DNA from 3 places in the Photorhabdus stackebrandtii genome. Region 1 is predicted to be linked to each of the others. Evidence: predicted binding sites of a transcription regulator. Region 1 holds the regulator's gene; each other region holds the start of a gene.
What was found. The regulator CRP, encoded in region 1, controls carbon source genes, mostly activating them, when cyclic AMP is high. The targets are predictions, from matches to a motif close to ATGTGANNNNNNTCACAT.
Positions count from the first base shown of each region.

Region 1 (5,313 bases):
ACTGTTGATACGTCCAATCCATTTTCAGCCAAAGCCATTCCATCCCTGGATGAAAGTTTTATCGTCATCCGTTTCCGTGATCTGACTCAAATTGATTTCCCGTATTTGTTATCCATGTTACAGGGCTCATTCGTTTCAAGTATTAATACCATCGTGGTTCCCGGTGGAAAAATGGGACTGGCAATGGAATTAATTATGACGCCATTGGTACAACGATTACTGGAAGGGGAAAAAATTTGTTGATCAAAACCTGGGATAAATCTAGAAAACCCAGCGTTTGAATCCACTTCTTAATTTATTCAGTTAGAAAAGCAGGTAACTGATATTAGTTACCTGTCGTTATTTTTAATCAGGAAATAATATCTTAATCTGTCTCTTTAATTTCAAAGCTGTGGGTAAGTTCAACTGATTTACCCAGCATCAACGAAACAGAACAATATTTCTCTGCGGAAAGCGTGACGGCACGTTCAACCGCTTTCTCTGTTAAATCCCTGCCGGTAACAATAAAATGCAGATTAATAGAAGTAAACAAGCGTGGTGCCTCTTCACGACGGCGGGAAGTTAATTTCACTTCACAATTTCTTATGTCATATCTGCCTTTCTGCAAAATAGAAATAACATCAATCGTGCTGCAACCGCCAACTGCCATTAATACCATTTCCATTGGGCTTGGTGCCTTATCACCGGCATTTCCATCCATCATTATCTGATGACCCGAAGACGATTCCCCCAAAAGAGACAACCCTTCAACCCATTTTACCCGCGCTTGCATAAGTACCTCTTAAGTCATTTTTTGCATCAAAGCCTACTCTTTCAGTATTAAACTGGCAATCTAATGAGCGGTTTATTATGCTGAAACAATACAAGACAAGACAGAATCCTTTTCCTGTGTTAAAAACAGAAGCAGGTCCGGGTATATGTGGGTTAAGATCAATACTCAAGTTTCAAATTTCAGATAACCTATATAAAACCCTTACCTGTCGGTTTTTCAGCAAACTAATATGTTAAGCTAGTGTCTTTATAAGCCAGCCTGACGAGAAACTTTTAGGTTCTCGTGTTATTTAGGCAGCGATAACAACAGAGGATGAAGCGAATGGTTCTCGGCAAGCCACAAACAGACCCCACTCTTGAATGGTTTTTGTCACACTGCCATATTCATAAATATCCATCCAAAAGCACGCTTATTCATCAAGGCGAAAAAGCAGAGACGCTTTACTACATCGTAAAAGGTTCTGTTGCGGTTTTGATTAAAGATGAAGAAGGCAAAGAGATGATCCTTTCCTATTTAAACCAGGGAGATTTCATTGGCGAACTTGGATTATTTGAAGAAGGACAAGAGCGTACAGCCTGGGTACGGGCCAAAAGTGCCTGTGAAGTAGCGGAAATTTCCTATAAAAAATTCCGTCAACTGATTCAGGTAAACCCGGATATTTTAATGCGTTTATCTGCCCAAATGGCAAGCCGTTTGCAAACAACTTCTGAGAAAGTCGGTAACCTGGCTTTCCTGGATGTGACCGGCCGGATTGCTCAGACTTTACTGAATCTGGCGAAACAACCCGATGCAATGACTCACCCGGACGGGATGCAAATCAAAATCACTCGTCAGGAAATTGGTCAGATTGTTGGCTGTTCCCGTGAAACGGTTGGCCGTATTCTAAAAATGCTGGAAGATCAAAATCTGATCTCCGCACACGGCAAAACAATTGTTGTTTACGGTACACGTTAATTCCTGATTAATCAGCGCATGATATTGCGCTGATTTTTCTCACTCTTATTTACACCAACTGGCTAATTGCCTTATCCAGCCGTTCCATCCCCTGGGTTATCTCCTCTTCACTGATAATCAGCGAAGGCGTGAAACGCAGTACATCACTACCGGCACTCAATAACATCAAACCATTTTCAGCCGCCAGTTGCAGGATCTCTTTAGATTTTCCCTGATACTGCGCTTTTAGTTCCGCACCAATCAGCAATCCCTTGCCACGGATTTCACCAAATATCGAATATTTCTGATTGATATCGTTCAGAAAATTCACAATCAAATGATGACGTTTTTCAACGCCCTCCAAGACCTCTGGCGTATTGATAATGTCAAAAGCGGCATTTGCAACCGCGCAAGCCAGCGGATTACCACCATAAGTTGTGCCGTGAGTTCCCGGCACCATCGCCGAAGCGATATTCGCCGTAGTCAGCATAGCGCTAACAGGGAAACCACTTCCCAATGCTTTCGCTGTGGTGATAATGTCCGGCACAACATCATAATACATATAAGAAAATAACTTACCGGTACGGCCCATCCCACTTTGTACTTCATCAAATACCAGCAGTACCTGATACTTATCGCAAAGCTCACGCAACCCATGAATAAATGCGGGTGTCGCCGGCGTGACTCCCCCTTCACCCTGAACAGGTTCTAATACAACAGCGCAAGTATGATCATCCATGACCGCCTTTACTGCATCTAAGTCATTAAAAGGCACATGAATAATATCTGCGGGTTTTGGCCCAAAACCATCAGCGTATTTTGGTTGACCACCAACAGAAACAGTAAACAGAGTACGACCATGAAAACCCTGATGGAATGCGATGATTTTGGTTTTATATGGATGGTAACGAGTAATGGCATAGTGACGCGCTAGCTTAAATGCGGCTTCATTCGCTTCCGCTCCGGAATTGGCAAAAAATACCCGCTCCGCAAAAGTTGCATCAATCAGTTTCTGCGCGAGTATCAAAGCCGGTTCACTGGTGAAAATATTACTGATATGCCAAAGTTTCTCCCCTTGCTGCTTTAAAACATCCACTAACGCAGGGTGACAATGCCCCAAAGCCATAACAGCAATACCACCGGCAAAATCAATATATTCTTTCCCTTGCTGATCCCATACACGACTACCTTGCCCTTTCACCGGTATAAACTGTGCCGGTGAATAAATTGGCAACATGACTTGATCGTATGTATTTCTGTTTACTGCGGCATGCTCCATCATTTTCCCACCCGTTTTTTATATATCGTCATTCAAAAATGAAATTATAATCATTAAATATGCATAAAAAATCAAAGATGGGCAAATGAAAAAGATGAATAAATGAAGAAATTATGGGTATCGGGTTAATATCTAAGAAAGTTACTCAGTAGCTGGTGCCCTTGTTCACTGAGAATACTTTCAGGATGGAACTGCACACCTTCCAAGGGCAAAGTACGATGACGAATTCCCATAATCTCATCTACATTGCCGTTATGCTGACTCCATGCAGTGACTTCAAAAGCGGCGGGTAAAGTCTCTGCGGCAATCACCAATGAATGGTAACGGGTAACCGTTAATGGCCGATTTAGCCCTTTGAACACACCTTGCTGATTATGATGAATGGCCGAAGTTTTCCCATGCATCACTTCCCTGGCTTTTACCACACTGGCACCGAATGCCTGCCCAATTGCCTGATGCCCAAGACAAACACCCAGAATCGGCAATTTATCCGCAAAATGAGAAATCGCAACCAGAGAAATTCCTGCTTCATTTGGGGTACAAGGGCCTGGGGAAATAACCAGATGTGTAGGCGCCAATCGCTCAATATCTTCAAGCTGTAATTCATCATTGCGCTTGACTAAAACATCTGTTCCCAATTCACAAAAATATTGATATAAGTTATACGTAAAAGAATCATAGTTATCTATTATTAATAACATAGGAGTCTATCCTACCCATTTTTATCGCTGTATTTGTTGTCCTGCCAATCCTGCAACTTGTTTTATCATGAACAACATGATTTCAGGTAAAACGGCCTAACGACAACGGGGCGGCTATCATAGCACATAAGCACTTGTAGCATAGTGTAACAAAATCAATGACTACTTTTTCCTCAATCAACTTACTCTCATACCTTTACAAAACATAGGCTCTATTTTGATATTCAATAAGTAAGGTAATTGTTATGAAGACAAAACTGATCATAGCATCTCTTTTTTTGCTGTCCTTCCCCACGCTGGCTGCAACTAAAGCGGCAAATATTTTCTTCCCGGAAAAAGGGGTTATTTGTGATAAAAAAGGAAAATACTGCGCTGATCAGCAAGGCTTATCGTTAAAATTCACCGAAAAATATTTAGGAAAAAAAGCCTCGAAACGTCTGAAAGAGATGATTGGTGATGGGAAAGATTTTGATCTTTCATCCTACACTTTGAGTAATGGTGTTCACTGCGAGAGTAAAGAGAAAAAGTGCTACAAAGACAGATATTATCCACGAACCGAAGAAAATAAAGAATTCACCAAGAAGATGTATGAATAACCACGAATCAGGCCTTCATTAAATGGAGGCCTGATTGTTAGTCAGATGCAAATTCACCAAGAGACCAGAAACTGCCATAGTCGCAGTGATCATTAATGTCTCAAAAAAAGTTAAGGGATAATCTTAGCAGACAGGATAACCACGGGTTTCACCGGTACATTCTGATATGGACCAACATTTTCAGTTTTTACTTGAGAAATTTTATCTACGACATCCATACCTTTTACGACTTTACCAAATACTGCATAGCCAAAGTCACGCTGACCATGATCAAGGAAAGCATTATCTGCTACGTTGATAAAGAATTGACTAGTAGCACTGTCTTTATCAGCGGTACGCGCCATAGAAATAGTTCCGCGTACATTACGCAGCCCATTATCCGCTTCATTTTTAATGGCTTCTTTAGTCACTTTCTGCTGCAAATCTTTGGTAAAACCGCCCCCCTGAACCATAAATCCAGGGATTACCCGATGAAAAATTGTGTTGTTATAATAACCCTCATTGACGTATTCAATAAAGTTTTTGGTTGTAATCGGCGCTTTCTGGCTATTTAATTCCAGTTCAATATTACCCTCTGTTGTCATCAGCTTCACATGGGTCTCACCCGCAGCCAGAGCCAAAGGTGCCATTGCGCTCAGAGAACATGCAGTTACAAGCGTTACTAAAATACGTTTAAACATTCTGGATTCCTATATATTAAGGTCAACAACACAAGCTGAAATCAATTCTAATAATCTCCTCAGCATAGTGCTCAATATTTACTTACATTTACGCTATCAATCGGTTGGTGCTTTGGATAAAAATTTATCCTCTCACAATAGATCAAATTTTATTTCACAAATAAGGCAGTAATTGATGGCAAAATAGCAAGTTTGGCTTAACTCATCAGAAATATGTCATTATTTTTAATCCTGTCAACCAACAGTGGCTATCGGTATAATCTCCTTTGGCATATATTCAGTGCATTTCTCAGGGAGATAATCATTTTGACCATCAAAAACCACAACTATCATATGACCCGTTTTATCACGA
Region 1 is NZ_PUJV01000020.1:23,632-28,944, forward strand. Features, by position in the region: gene C5470_RS15640 (phosphoribulokinase) at 1-243, shown strand, start outside; gene C5470_RS15645 (OsmC family protein) at 365-772, opposite strand; gene crp (cAMP-activated global transcriptional regulator CRP) at 1,094-1,726, shown strand; gene argD (bifunctional acetylornithine/succinyldiaminopimelate transaminase) at 1,776-2,987, opposite strand; gene C5470_RS15660 (aminodeoxychorismate synthase component II) at 3,110-3,685, opposite strand; gene C5470_RS15665 (YcgJ family protein) at 3,931-4,281, shown strand; gene ppiA (peptidylprolyl isomerase A) at 4,392-4,961, opposite strand; gene yihA (ribosome biogenesis GTP-binding protein YihA/YsxC) at 5,268-5,313, shown strand, end outside.

Region 2 (5,313 bases), on a different contig from region 1:
AGAAAAATCACCACCACCGATAAACGTTGGAGTAAAACCATAGGCCGGTATTTGCCCCTGCCCCATAATTTTTCCCGCAATAATATCTCTGTCGAGAGTTAACTTAACGGCTTCACGGACTCTGACATCAGTAAACGGGGGTTTATTATTATTAATTTCGTAATAGAACGTACAGAGATAAGGGCTGACGCGCATTTGATCAGGGATCTCTTTTTTCATTTTCCGATATAGATCCGGAGGGATAGCGCTATTGGTGATATTTATTTCACCACTACGGTAGCGGTTAACACCGCTAGTTTCAGATTGAAGTGGTAAAAGCGTCGCTTGCTCAATGACCGTTTTGCCGTTATTCCAGTATTGTGGATTACGCTCAATCACAATCCGTTCATTCACCACCCACTCTTTCAGCCGATACGCCCCATTACCCACATAATTTTCTGGCAAAGTCCATTTATTACCCAATTTTTCGACCAGATCCTTTTTCACTGGTTTCATTGCCGTATGACTGAGCATATTGACGAAATAAGGCACGGGATGCGTCAGAATAACCTGCAAACGATGATCATCCAGCGCTTTAACCCCCAACTGGTCAGGTGATTTTTTACCTTTCAGAACATCATCAATATTTTCAACGTAAGCATATTGAAGATAACTGGCATAAGGTGAACCCACCTTTGGATCAGCTAATCGTTGCCAGCTATAGACAAAATCATGTGCAGTGACGGGGGTTCCATCACTCCATTTCGCATTATCACGCAGATAGAAAGTCCAAACTTTGTAATCCTGATTTTCCCAATGACTCGCAACGCCCGGAACAGTTTCTCCCTCGGAACCCGTACTGACTAATCCTTCCAGGAGATTAAGAATAATGTTGGTTTCCGGCACACCTTCGACTTTATGTGGATCAAGTGAGGCAACTTCTGCGCCATTATTGATAATAATCTGTTGTTTATCCGCAAGCTTCACACCATCTGGGACATCAGCGGCAAACACGGCCGTAGCAGGAAATACCGATAATAAAAATATACAGGAAACAAACTTATGTAATTTGAATTGTTTGATCTTCATTTTTTACCTCCAGTTTGGTGAACCTGCTCATTCATTTCGCATATATCCTATAAAGGCCAGTACCTTCACATTATTTAGCTCAAAGTAACAGATTAAATATTAAAGGCGACTTATCATATCAATTGTTAAAATACCCTTCCCATATTGTAAAAAAACCTCCTTACAAACAACTTAATGCATCCTATTACACTAATTGACAAAACACCCCAGATAACACCATAAAATATTGATAAACATCACTTTATTAACACCACCCTTAACTAAAATAGTAAACAAAGGTAGTCTAGAGATGAAAATAAACATAATTTTAACAAATTGCAATCAATGCAAATTAAAAACCTACATTCATCACAAAACTATGGTGGAAGCAACCAGTTACAGATTGAACTCACAGGAAAGAATAACTTAGAAAAATATTAGGTTATTTGTATAAAATTCAGGGAGTACCAGTAAAATAAATGAGAAAAGCCCATAAAACAGGCTTTATAATAAAAATGACAAGAATATTATAATTTGTAATTTGACTTGAGAAAAACCTAACACCTTTTATCGTCAAACGTATCAGAGTAATCCTGGGAATAATGCTCTGATCCCTGTCACAACCAGTTCGATTCCCAAAGACATCAATAGCAGCCCCATAATTCGGGTGATAACGTTAATGCCTGTTTGCCCAAGATATTTGACGACTAAAGGAGCTGATCGGAATAACAACCAACAGCAAAAAGCAAACAATGCGCTGGTTAACACTAACCCAATAAAATTCTGCCATCCCTGATAGCGGGAACTCCAAACAATACAAGAACTGATCGCCCCGGGGCCGGCCATTAACGGCAATGCCAGCGGCACAACACCAACACTCTCTCTAATGGCTGTTTCTGATTTTTCTTGCTTATTCTGTTTGTCTTCCCCAAGTTTACCGTTAATCATCGACATAGCGATGGTCACAACCAGGATCCCACCGGCAATACGGAAAGAGTCAATGGAAATGCCAAACATCCGCAGTATCGAATCACCCAGCAGCAAAGCTGTCCATAAAATGATGGCAACAGAAATATTGGCAATAAAATTAGTTCTATTGCGGGCAGCCTGAGCCTGATAGTGAGTCATGCTGATAAAAACCGGCAAAATACCAACAGGGTTGACGAGTGCGAACAGCCCAACAAAAAACTTAATGTAACCAGAAAGATCCAACAGTAAATCACCCACGAATAACTCCTCTTGAGTTACGCAGTGTTAATGAAAATATTTTCATATGATCACTCACCCAAAAATCATAGAAAACTTAATTTTTTCTTTACTTTATACGGACGACGTTCCGCTTTCTATCGACTGCGACTCATTTTTCAATTTAAAATGTCTTATATAACAATTCGTTAACTCGATTTTTTCATTAGGTTAAAAACTCAGCCTGATTAACACCTTTACCACCCAATCACCAATAATGATCACTCATCCAAGCTGAAAGGAGTCAGCTTGGAATTTATGTGATTAAGATCAATATCTATTTAATATTAAATGGTAACCTGTAGCCATCATAAAATCACCAGGCCAAATAGTCTAAAAAACACTTATTCATTGATATTAAAAGATTTTTAATATTTTCCAGGAGTACTTCTTTATGGCTGTAACTCATATTACTGAACTGAATGAACTAGTTGCCCGGGTTAAAAAAGCACAATGTGAATTTGCTAGCTTTTCTCAGGATCAAGTTGACAAAATCTTCCGGGCCGCGGCCCTTGCAGCAGCAGATGCCCGTATCCCTTTAGCAAAATTAGCCGTAACAGAATCGGGTATGGGCATTGTCGAAGACAAAGTGATCAAAAACCACTTTGCTTCCGAATACATCTATAACGCTTATAAAGATGAAAAAACCTGTGGCATTTTGTCCGAAGACAAAACATTCGGCACCATCACTATCGCTGAACCTATTGGCTTAATCTGCGGTATCGTGCCAACAACTAACCCAACATCCACCGCTATTTTTAAGGCTCTGATCAGCCTGAAAACCCGTAACGGTATTATTTTTTCACCCCATCCACGCGCTAAAAAAGCAACTAACAAAGCAGCTGAATTGGTCCTGTGTGCTGCGGTTGAAGCCGGTGCACCAAAGGATATTATTGGCTGGATTGATGAACCGTCCGTTGAACTTTCAAATGCATTGATGCACCACCAAGATATCAACCTGATCCTGGCAACCGGTGGCCCAAGTATGGTAACAGCAGCATATAGCTCTGGTAAGCCAGCAATCGGCGTTGGTGCAGGCAACACACCGGTCGTTATCGACGAATCAGCTGATATTAAACGCGCGGTTGCCTCTATTCTGATGTCCAAAACCTTCGATAACGGCGTTATCTGTGCTTCAGAACAGTCTATCATCGTAGTGGATTCTGTTTATGATCAGGTGCGTAAACGTTTCTTTACTCATGGTGGTTATTTGTTACAAGGTAAGGAATTGAAAGCGGTTCAAAATATCATCCTGAAAAACGGCAACCTAAATGCGGAGATTGTTGGTCAACCCGCAACGAAAATTGCCGAAATGGCAGGCATTCATGTTCCAGAAAGAACCAAGATCCTAATTGGAGAAGTCAATCTGATTGAGAAAGCGGAGCCCTTTGCCCACGAAAAACTGTCTCCATTACTCGCAATGTATCGTGGTAACAATTTTGAAGATGCGGTAGAGAAAGCAGAAAAACTGGTTGAAATGGGGGGGATTGGTCATACATCCTGCCTGTATACCGACCAGGACAATCAAGCGGCACGAATCAAATACTTTGGCGACAAAATGAAAACAGCCCGTATTCTGGTGAATACACCCGCTTCTCAGGGAGGTATCGGTGATCTCTATAATTTCAAACTTGCCCCATCTCTGACACTGGGCTGCGGTTCATGGGGAGGAAACTCCATCTCTGAAAACGTAGGGCCAAAACATCTTATCAACACCAAAACTGTGGCGAAAAGAGCAGAAAATATGCTGTGGCATAAACTTCCAAAATCAATTTACTTCCGTCGCGGTTCACTGCCTATCGCCTTAGAGGAAGTCGCAACCGATGGTGCAAAACGCGCCTTCATCGTAACAGACCGTTTCTTATTCAATAATGGCTATGCTGACCAAGTCACTGATGTGCTGAAATCCCACGGGATAGAAACTGAAGTTTTCTTTGAAGTTGAAGCAGACCCTACCCTAAGCATTGTTCGTAAGGGTGCGGAACAAATGCACTCATTCAAACCGGATATCATTATTGCCCTGGGTGGTGGTTCCCCAATGGATGCAGCCAAAATTATGTGGGTGATGTATGAACACCCTGAAACGCATTTCGAAGAGTTAGCTCTACGGTTTATGGATATCCGCAAACGTATCTACCGATTCCCCAAAATGGGGATTAAAGCGAAAATGGTAGCGATTACCACAACTTCCGGTACAGGCTCTGAAGTGACCCCCTTCGCTGTTGTCACTGATGATGCAACCGGTCAGAAATATCCACTGGCTGATTATGCTCTGACTCCGGATATGGCTATCGTTGACGCCAACCTAGTGATGAATATGCCAAAATCACTGTGTGCTTTTGGTGGTCTGGACGCAATCACCCATTCCCTGGAAGCTTACGTATCGGTCCTGGCAAACGAATACTCTGACGGACAAGCACTGCAAGCGCTAAAACTATTGAAAGAGTTTCTCCCAACCAGCTATCACGAAGGCTCTACTAACCCCATTGCCCGTGAACGGGTTCATAATGCTGCAACTATTGCGGGTATTGCATTTGCTAATGCTTTCCTGGGGGTATGTCACTCTATGGCACATAAATTGGGTTCGGAGTTCCATATTCCACATGGCCTTGCTAACGCACTGCTGATTTGTAATGTTATCCGCTATAACGCTAACGATAACCCAACCAAACAGACTGCATTCAGCCAATATGACCGCCCGCAAGCCCGCCGTCGTTATGCTGAAATTGCTGATCATCTTGGTTTATCTGCGGCTGGCGATCATACGGCAGCAAAAATCGAAAAACTGCTGGCATGGCTGGAAGAGATGAAATCGACACTGGGTATCCCAGTATCTATCCGCGAAGCCGGTGTTCAGGAAGCTGACTTCCTGGCGAAAATTGATAAGTTATCTGAAGATGCCTTCGACGACCAATGTACTGGTGCTAACCCACGCTATCCTCTGATTTCTGAGCTGAAACAATTATTGCTGGATTCATTCTATGGACGTGAATTCACAGAAACAGAGGTAACAACACCAGC
Region 2 is NZ_PUJV01000003.1:125,305-130,617, reverse strand. Features, by position in the region: gene C5470_RS03725 (ABC transporter substrate-binding protein) at 1-1,068, opposite strand, end outside; gene C5470_RS03720 (YchE family NAAT transporter) at 1,630-2,274, opposite strand; gene adhE (bifunctional acetaldehyde-CoA/alcohol dehydrogenase) at 2,687-5,313, shown strand, end outside.
Region 2: the regulator CRP is predicted to act here: its motif matches at 2,551-2,568, upstream of adhE (bifunctional acetaldehyde-CoA/alcohol dehydrogenase).

Region 3 (5,313 bases), on a different contig from region 1:
AACTATTTGTTTCCTAGAATGAGCTATTCTTCTTAATATTCTGAACATTGGAAGAGTAAAGTGAATAATTATTGAGGAGTTTTTTTATGTTATCGACATTTGTGCAGGGTTTTTTTCTCAGTGCTGCAATGATTTTGCCTCTTGGTCCACAAAATGCCTTTGTTATGCAGCAAGGGAGCCGAAGACAATTCCATCTGATGAGTGCCACTTTGTGTGCTATCAGCGATGGTTTTCTGATTGGTGCCGGCGTATTTGGGGGGAGTGCATTGCTTGGACAGTCAACTTTACTACTGCAATTTGTCACTTGGGGAGGGGTTGCTTTTTTATTGTGGTATGGCTGGAGGGCCTTTCGTGTGGCTCTGCTTGCGAATGCTGAGCTCACACAGACTGGCAATATAGCGAGAAGTCGCTGGCGGGTCATTGCGATTATCTTTGCTGTCACTTGGTTAAATCCACATGTCTATCTGGATACTCTGGTTATACTGGGAAGTATTGGTAGTCAATTATCTTCAGAACTCAGGCCTTGGTTTACTTTTGGTGCTGCAAGCGCTTCCATTAGCTGGTTTTTTGCTCTGGCATTCCTCGCTGCTTGGTTTTCCCCGGTACTGAGTAAGCCACGTTCTCAACGAATTATTAATGGATTTATCTGTATTGTCATGTGGTATATAGCTTGGCAACTTGCTAAACAGGGATTGATAATTTCTGGTTAACCTGGACACTTTTTTGCATACAGTGTGTGTGTTAGTGTTTTATTTATCCCATGCATGTTTCGGTTTTTCCGGGGATAAACTCTTTTTTTGACAGATTTTCTACGGAGGTTGTGGTGAAATTAAAATCATTAGGGTTGGCTGCAATGTTAAGTGCAGGAGGCGTACCTCTCTCTGCGCAGGCAGCTGATTTACCCGTGGTCCCTCATATTGTGACTTCTGGTAATGCGGTAATTAAAGCAGAACCGGATATGGCAACATTGATGATTAACGTCGATATTTCTGCCAAAGATGCTTCTGGTGCTAAAAAACAGGTTGATGAGCTTGTTGCTAAGTATTTTGATTTTCTAAAAGAGAATGGTATTGAAAAGAAAGATATTAATGCGGCGAATCTGCGTACTCAACCTGACTATGAGTATGACAGAGAATCCGATAAGTCTGTGCTAAAAGGTTATCGTGCAATCCGTTCGGTGGAAGTGAAGGTTCGTAAGTTGGATCATCTTAATATTTTGCTTGATGGCGCATTAAAAGCGGGTTTGAATGAGATCTCATCCGTTCAGTTTGGTGTGGACGATCCACAAAAATATCGTGATGAAGCCCGACAGAAAGCTATTCAGAATGCGATTGAGCAGGCTGATGTGTTAGCGAAAGGCTTTAACAGTAAACTTGGCCCGATATACAGCATCAATTATCGAGCGCCAGATATTTCCTATATGAAATACCGCAATAATGATGTTGTGCTGGCAGGAAGTGCGGCTGCTGGCGTGGGAGAAACTTACCAACAGGACACCATCAGCTTTAGCGATCAGGTTGATGTTGTGTTTGAGTTAAAACCTTAATCCGTGTCATCCTGTCTTAACATCTGACGCCCAATTTTCAACAGGGCGTCAGTCACTTTTTTCATGGTTCTGCTTTCCGGTGCGAAACGATGCCAATAGAGCATCCGGCGCTGACATAAACCCGGTGTCAGGTCGAGCAGTTTGCCCTTTTTCAGTTCCTGATCAATTTGTAAATGAGGGATCATACAACAGGTAGAACCCTGTTTTGCCAGTTGCACAAAAGCTTCAGATGAGTTGACGATATGGCATGGAACACTGCCCGGCGATAAATCGAAGTTCTGTTGTAAAAATGCCTGATGCATATCATCCAGGTGATCGAATGCTACTGCAGGTGCCTTCAGTAGTGCTGAACGGGTAACCCCATTTGGAAAATATCGGGTAGCAAATTCTGGTGACGCAACAAACAGGTAATCCAATGCCCCTAGTTTATCGACCAGACAACCAGGTAATGGTTGTGGTTGAATACTGACTGCACCAACGACTTCACCTCTTCTTAATTGTTCTTGAGTACGGGTTTCATCTTCAACCTGAATATTCAGCCGAATCGGTAAATCACCGAGCACTGGGTGTAATGCCGGTAACAGCCAGGTAGCCAGGCTATCGGCGTTAACTGCCAGTGAAAGCAGCAGTGGAGTATCTGTACCCGATTCATCGCCTAACCATTGTTCTTCCAGTAATTCTACTTGATGCAGTAGCGCCAGCAGCTTTTGCCCTTGTTCGGTGGGGCGTGGAGGAACGGTGCGCACTAACAGAGGCTGACCGAACAGATTTTCCAACTGCTTGATACGTTGGGAAACTGCGGATTGAGTGATACAGAGTTTCTGGGCTGCGCGTTCGAAACCACGCTCACGGATCACAGCATCCAAGGCTTGCAGTGTTCGGTAATCAGGGCGTTTCATTACAGAAAGATTCTCCATTGATTGTTCTGCATAGCACTATGCCATATTTTTCCGGTGGATGAGGCAAATTATCTGGTGTGCCATAAATCCTGTCTTATCAATGATAGCCGATACTGGTACTGGGCTCATCTCCAGCTTGAATAGATGTTGTTGATTAGTGGCCTTATTAACTGGGAATATTATATTACAGAAGTGAGCAATCGTGATAACTGCTTCAGCTTGTGTATAAAGTTTGTCACATCAAGGGAACCTCTCCAAGTTGAGTTTGTTCCAGCTGGAGCCGCTTTATCTACATACGATCTGAACGATAAGAGCTTTAACATTTATGTGCTAGAAAACTTTGTTAAGGATTCTGAAAATCACCCATTGAGAAGAAAAATGCTTTTGTATACTCTGTATACGACATTGATTTTCATGAATATGGTTGATGGTGAAATTGTAAGGATCCATGAACCAGTTGAGGATAAAATAGCTTACTATTGTTCGTTTGGTTTTGAGCTGGAGCGTTGTGGATATGTGATGTCATGTGACATCAAAACGTTAATCGAAAAGGTGAAGAGCAGGTCCGAGAGTTTAGCTCTTTGATAGTTAGTATCTGGATGCGTACTATAATGTTCAGGCAGAGCAACTGTTTTTTCATATTTGTCCTGCATGATGAATCAATTTAGTCATAAAGTTGCCTTAGCGGTGTTGCTATGAAAGCACAAAAAGAACCGATGTTCGATACTGTTCAAACCTACAAAAAGGCTGGAGAATCCTTAGATTTCCTAATGAAAGTAGGTCCAGCTTTGGAAGAGAAAGCGCAGGCACCGAGCCAGGAGAAGCAAGGTCGTCATCGCAGCAAAGCGGCTGCATAAATATCAGTCTTTTTGTAGCCCGCCTTATGGCGGGTTCTTTAATCACTCAATATTAATTCTCATGATTTACCGCATGCCGTTTAATTGCAGTTTCTTTGTTGTTGTCAATGCTTATACTAGCTGACAGGCTTTCCTTGTAACTGATATAGGCAGTGAATTGATATGACTCAGGATGAACTGAAAAAAGCAGTAGGTTGGGCAGCGCTCGAATTTGTCACTCCCGGAACGATTGTCGGTGTGGGGACGGGTTCAACGGCTTCGCATTTTATTGATGCTCTTGGCTCGATTAAAGACCAGATTGAAGGGGCTGTATCCAGCTCTGAGGCTTCTACCGAAAAACTAAAAAGCCTGGGAATTCCTGTATTCGACTGTAATGAAGTGGATTCCCTTGATCTTTATGTTGATGGCGCCGATGAAATCAATGGCAATATGCAGATGATTAAAGGCGGTGGTGCCGCATTGACTCGCGAAAAAATTATTTCTGCAATAGCGAAGAAATTCATTTGTATTGTTGATTCTTCTAAGAACGTTGATGTATTGGGTAAATTCCCTTTACCGGTTGAAGTGATCCCAATGGCTCGTTCATATGTTGCCCGTGAATTGATTAAATTGGGCGGTTTACCAGAATATCGCCAGAATGTTGTGACTGATAACGGTAATGTGATCCTGGATGTGCATAATTTAGCAATTCTCGATCCTGTTGAGTTAGAGAATAAAATTAATCGTATTGCCGGTGTCGTCACTGTCGGTCTGTTTGCTAACCGTGGTGCGGATGTTGTATTGATGGGAACATTAGATGGTGTGAAAACCATCACTAAATAATATTGCTCACAGAGGGCGGAACCTTTCGCCCTTAAAAATTTTTTACTTTTAATAATAAGTGAAAATTTAGTGATATATCTCACTTATCTGATTATTAGATAATCTAAATTCTGACTTTATTCTTCTTCATATCATTTTATTCCGCACAATAATTATTTTATTAAGACTTATTTGGTAGGAATAGCAATCGTTTGTATTGCTGTGTCTGTTTTTTTTGTTATGTTGAGAGAATGAATCTTAAATGTAATGAAAATTGACGTAACAATAGGCAGGGTAAATGGTTAAGGTATCTCTGGAAAAAGACAAGATTAAATTTTTGCTATTAGAAGGTGTACATCAGAGCACGGTGGAAAACCTGCGGGGAGCAGGCTATAGCAATATTGAATATCATAAAGGGGCGTTAGATTCTCAGGCGTTAAAAGAGGCAATTCGTGATGCCCATTTTGTTGGCATCCGTTCTCACACACAATTGACAGAAGATATTTTCCAGGCAGCAGAAAAATTGGTTGCTGTGGGGTGTTTCTGTATCGGTACCAATCAGGTTGATCTGAAAGCCGCTGCCAAACGGGGTATCCCCGTCTTTAATGCGCCATTTTCTAATACTCGCTCTGTTGCTGAGATGGTACTTGGTGAGTTGTTGTTACTACTGCGCCGTATTCCTTTAGCGAATGCTAAAGCGCATCGTGGCGTATGGGATAAACAGGCTAAGGGCTGTTATGAAGTGCGCGGTAAAAAACTGGGTATTATCGGTTATGGTCATATTGGTACTCAGCTGGGTATTTTGGCTGAAAATATTGGTATGGATGTTTACTTCTACGATATTGAGAACAAACTGCCATTAGGTAATGCTCATCAGATTCGTCATTTATCAGAATTACTGAATATGAGTGATGTGGTCAGTTTACACGTACCAGAAACGCCATCAACGAAGAATATGATGGGGACGCAGGAACTGGCATTGATGAAACCGGGTTCTATCCTAATTAATGCTTCACGCGGAACGGTGGTGGATATTCCGGCATTGTGTGAAGCACTGGAAAGTGAACACTTGTCCGGTGCGGCTGTGGATGTATTCCCGGTTGAACCCGCGACCAATAATGATCCGTTTGAGTCGCCTTTGCTTAAATTTGATAACGTATTGCTGACTCCGCATATCGGTGGTTCTACACAGGAAGCGCAGGAAAACATT
Region 3 is NZ_PUJV01000009.1:113,801-119,113, reverse strand. Features, by position in the region: gene argO (arginine exporter ArgO) at 87-710, shown strand; gene C5470_RS10145 (oxidative stress defense protein) at 824-1,546, shown strand; gene C5470_RS10140 (LysR family transcriptional regulator ArgP) at 1,543-2,445, opposite strand; gene C5470_RS10135 (hypothetical protein) at 2,638-3,030, shown strand; gene C5470_RS10130 (hypothetical protein) at 3,141-3,302, shown strand; gene rpiA (ribose-5-phosphate isomerase RpiA) at 3,465-4,124, shown strand; gene serA (phosphoglycerate dehydrogenase) at 4,402-5,313, shown strand, end outside.
Region 3: the regulator CRP is predicted to act here: its motif matches at 4,192-4,209, upstream of serA (phosphoglycerate dehydrogenase).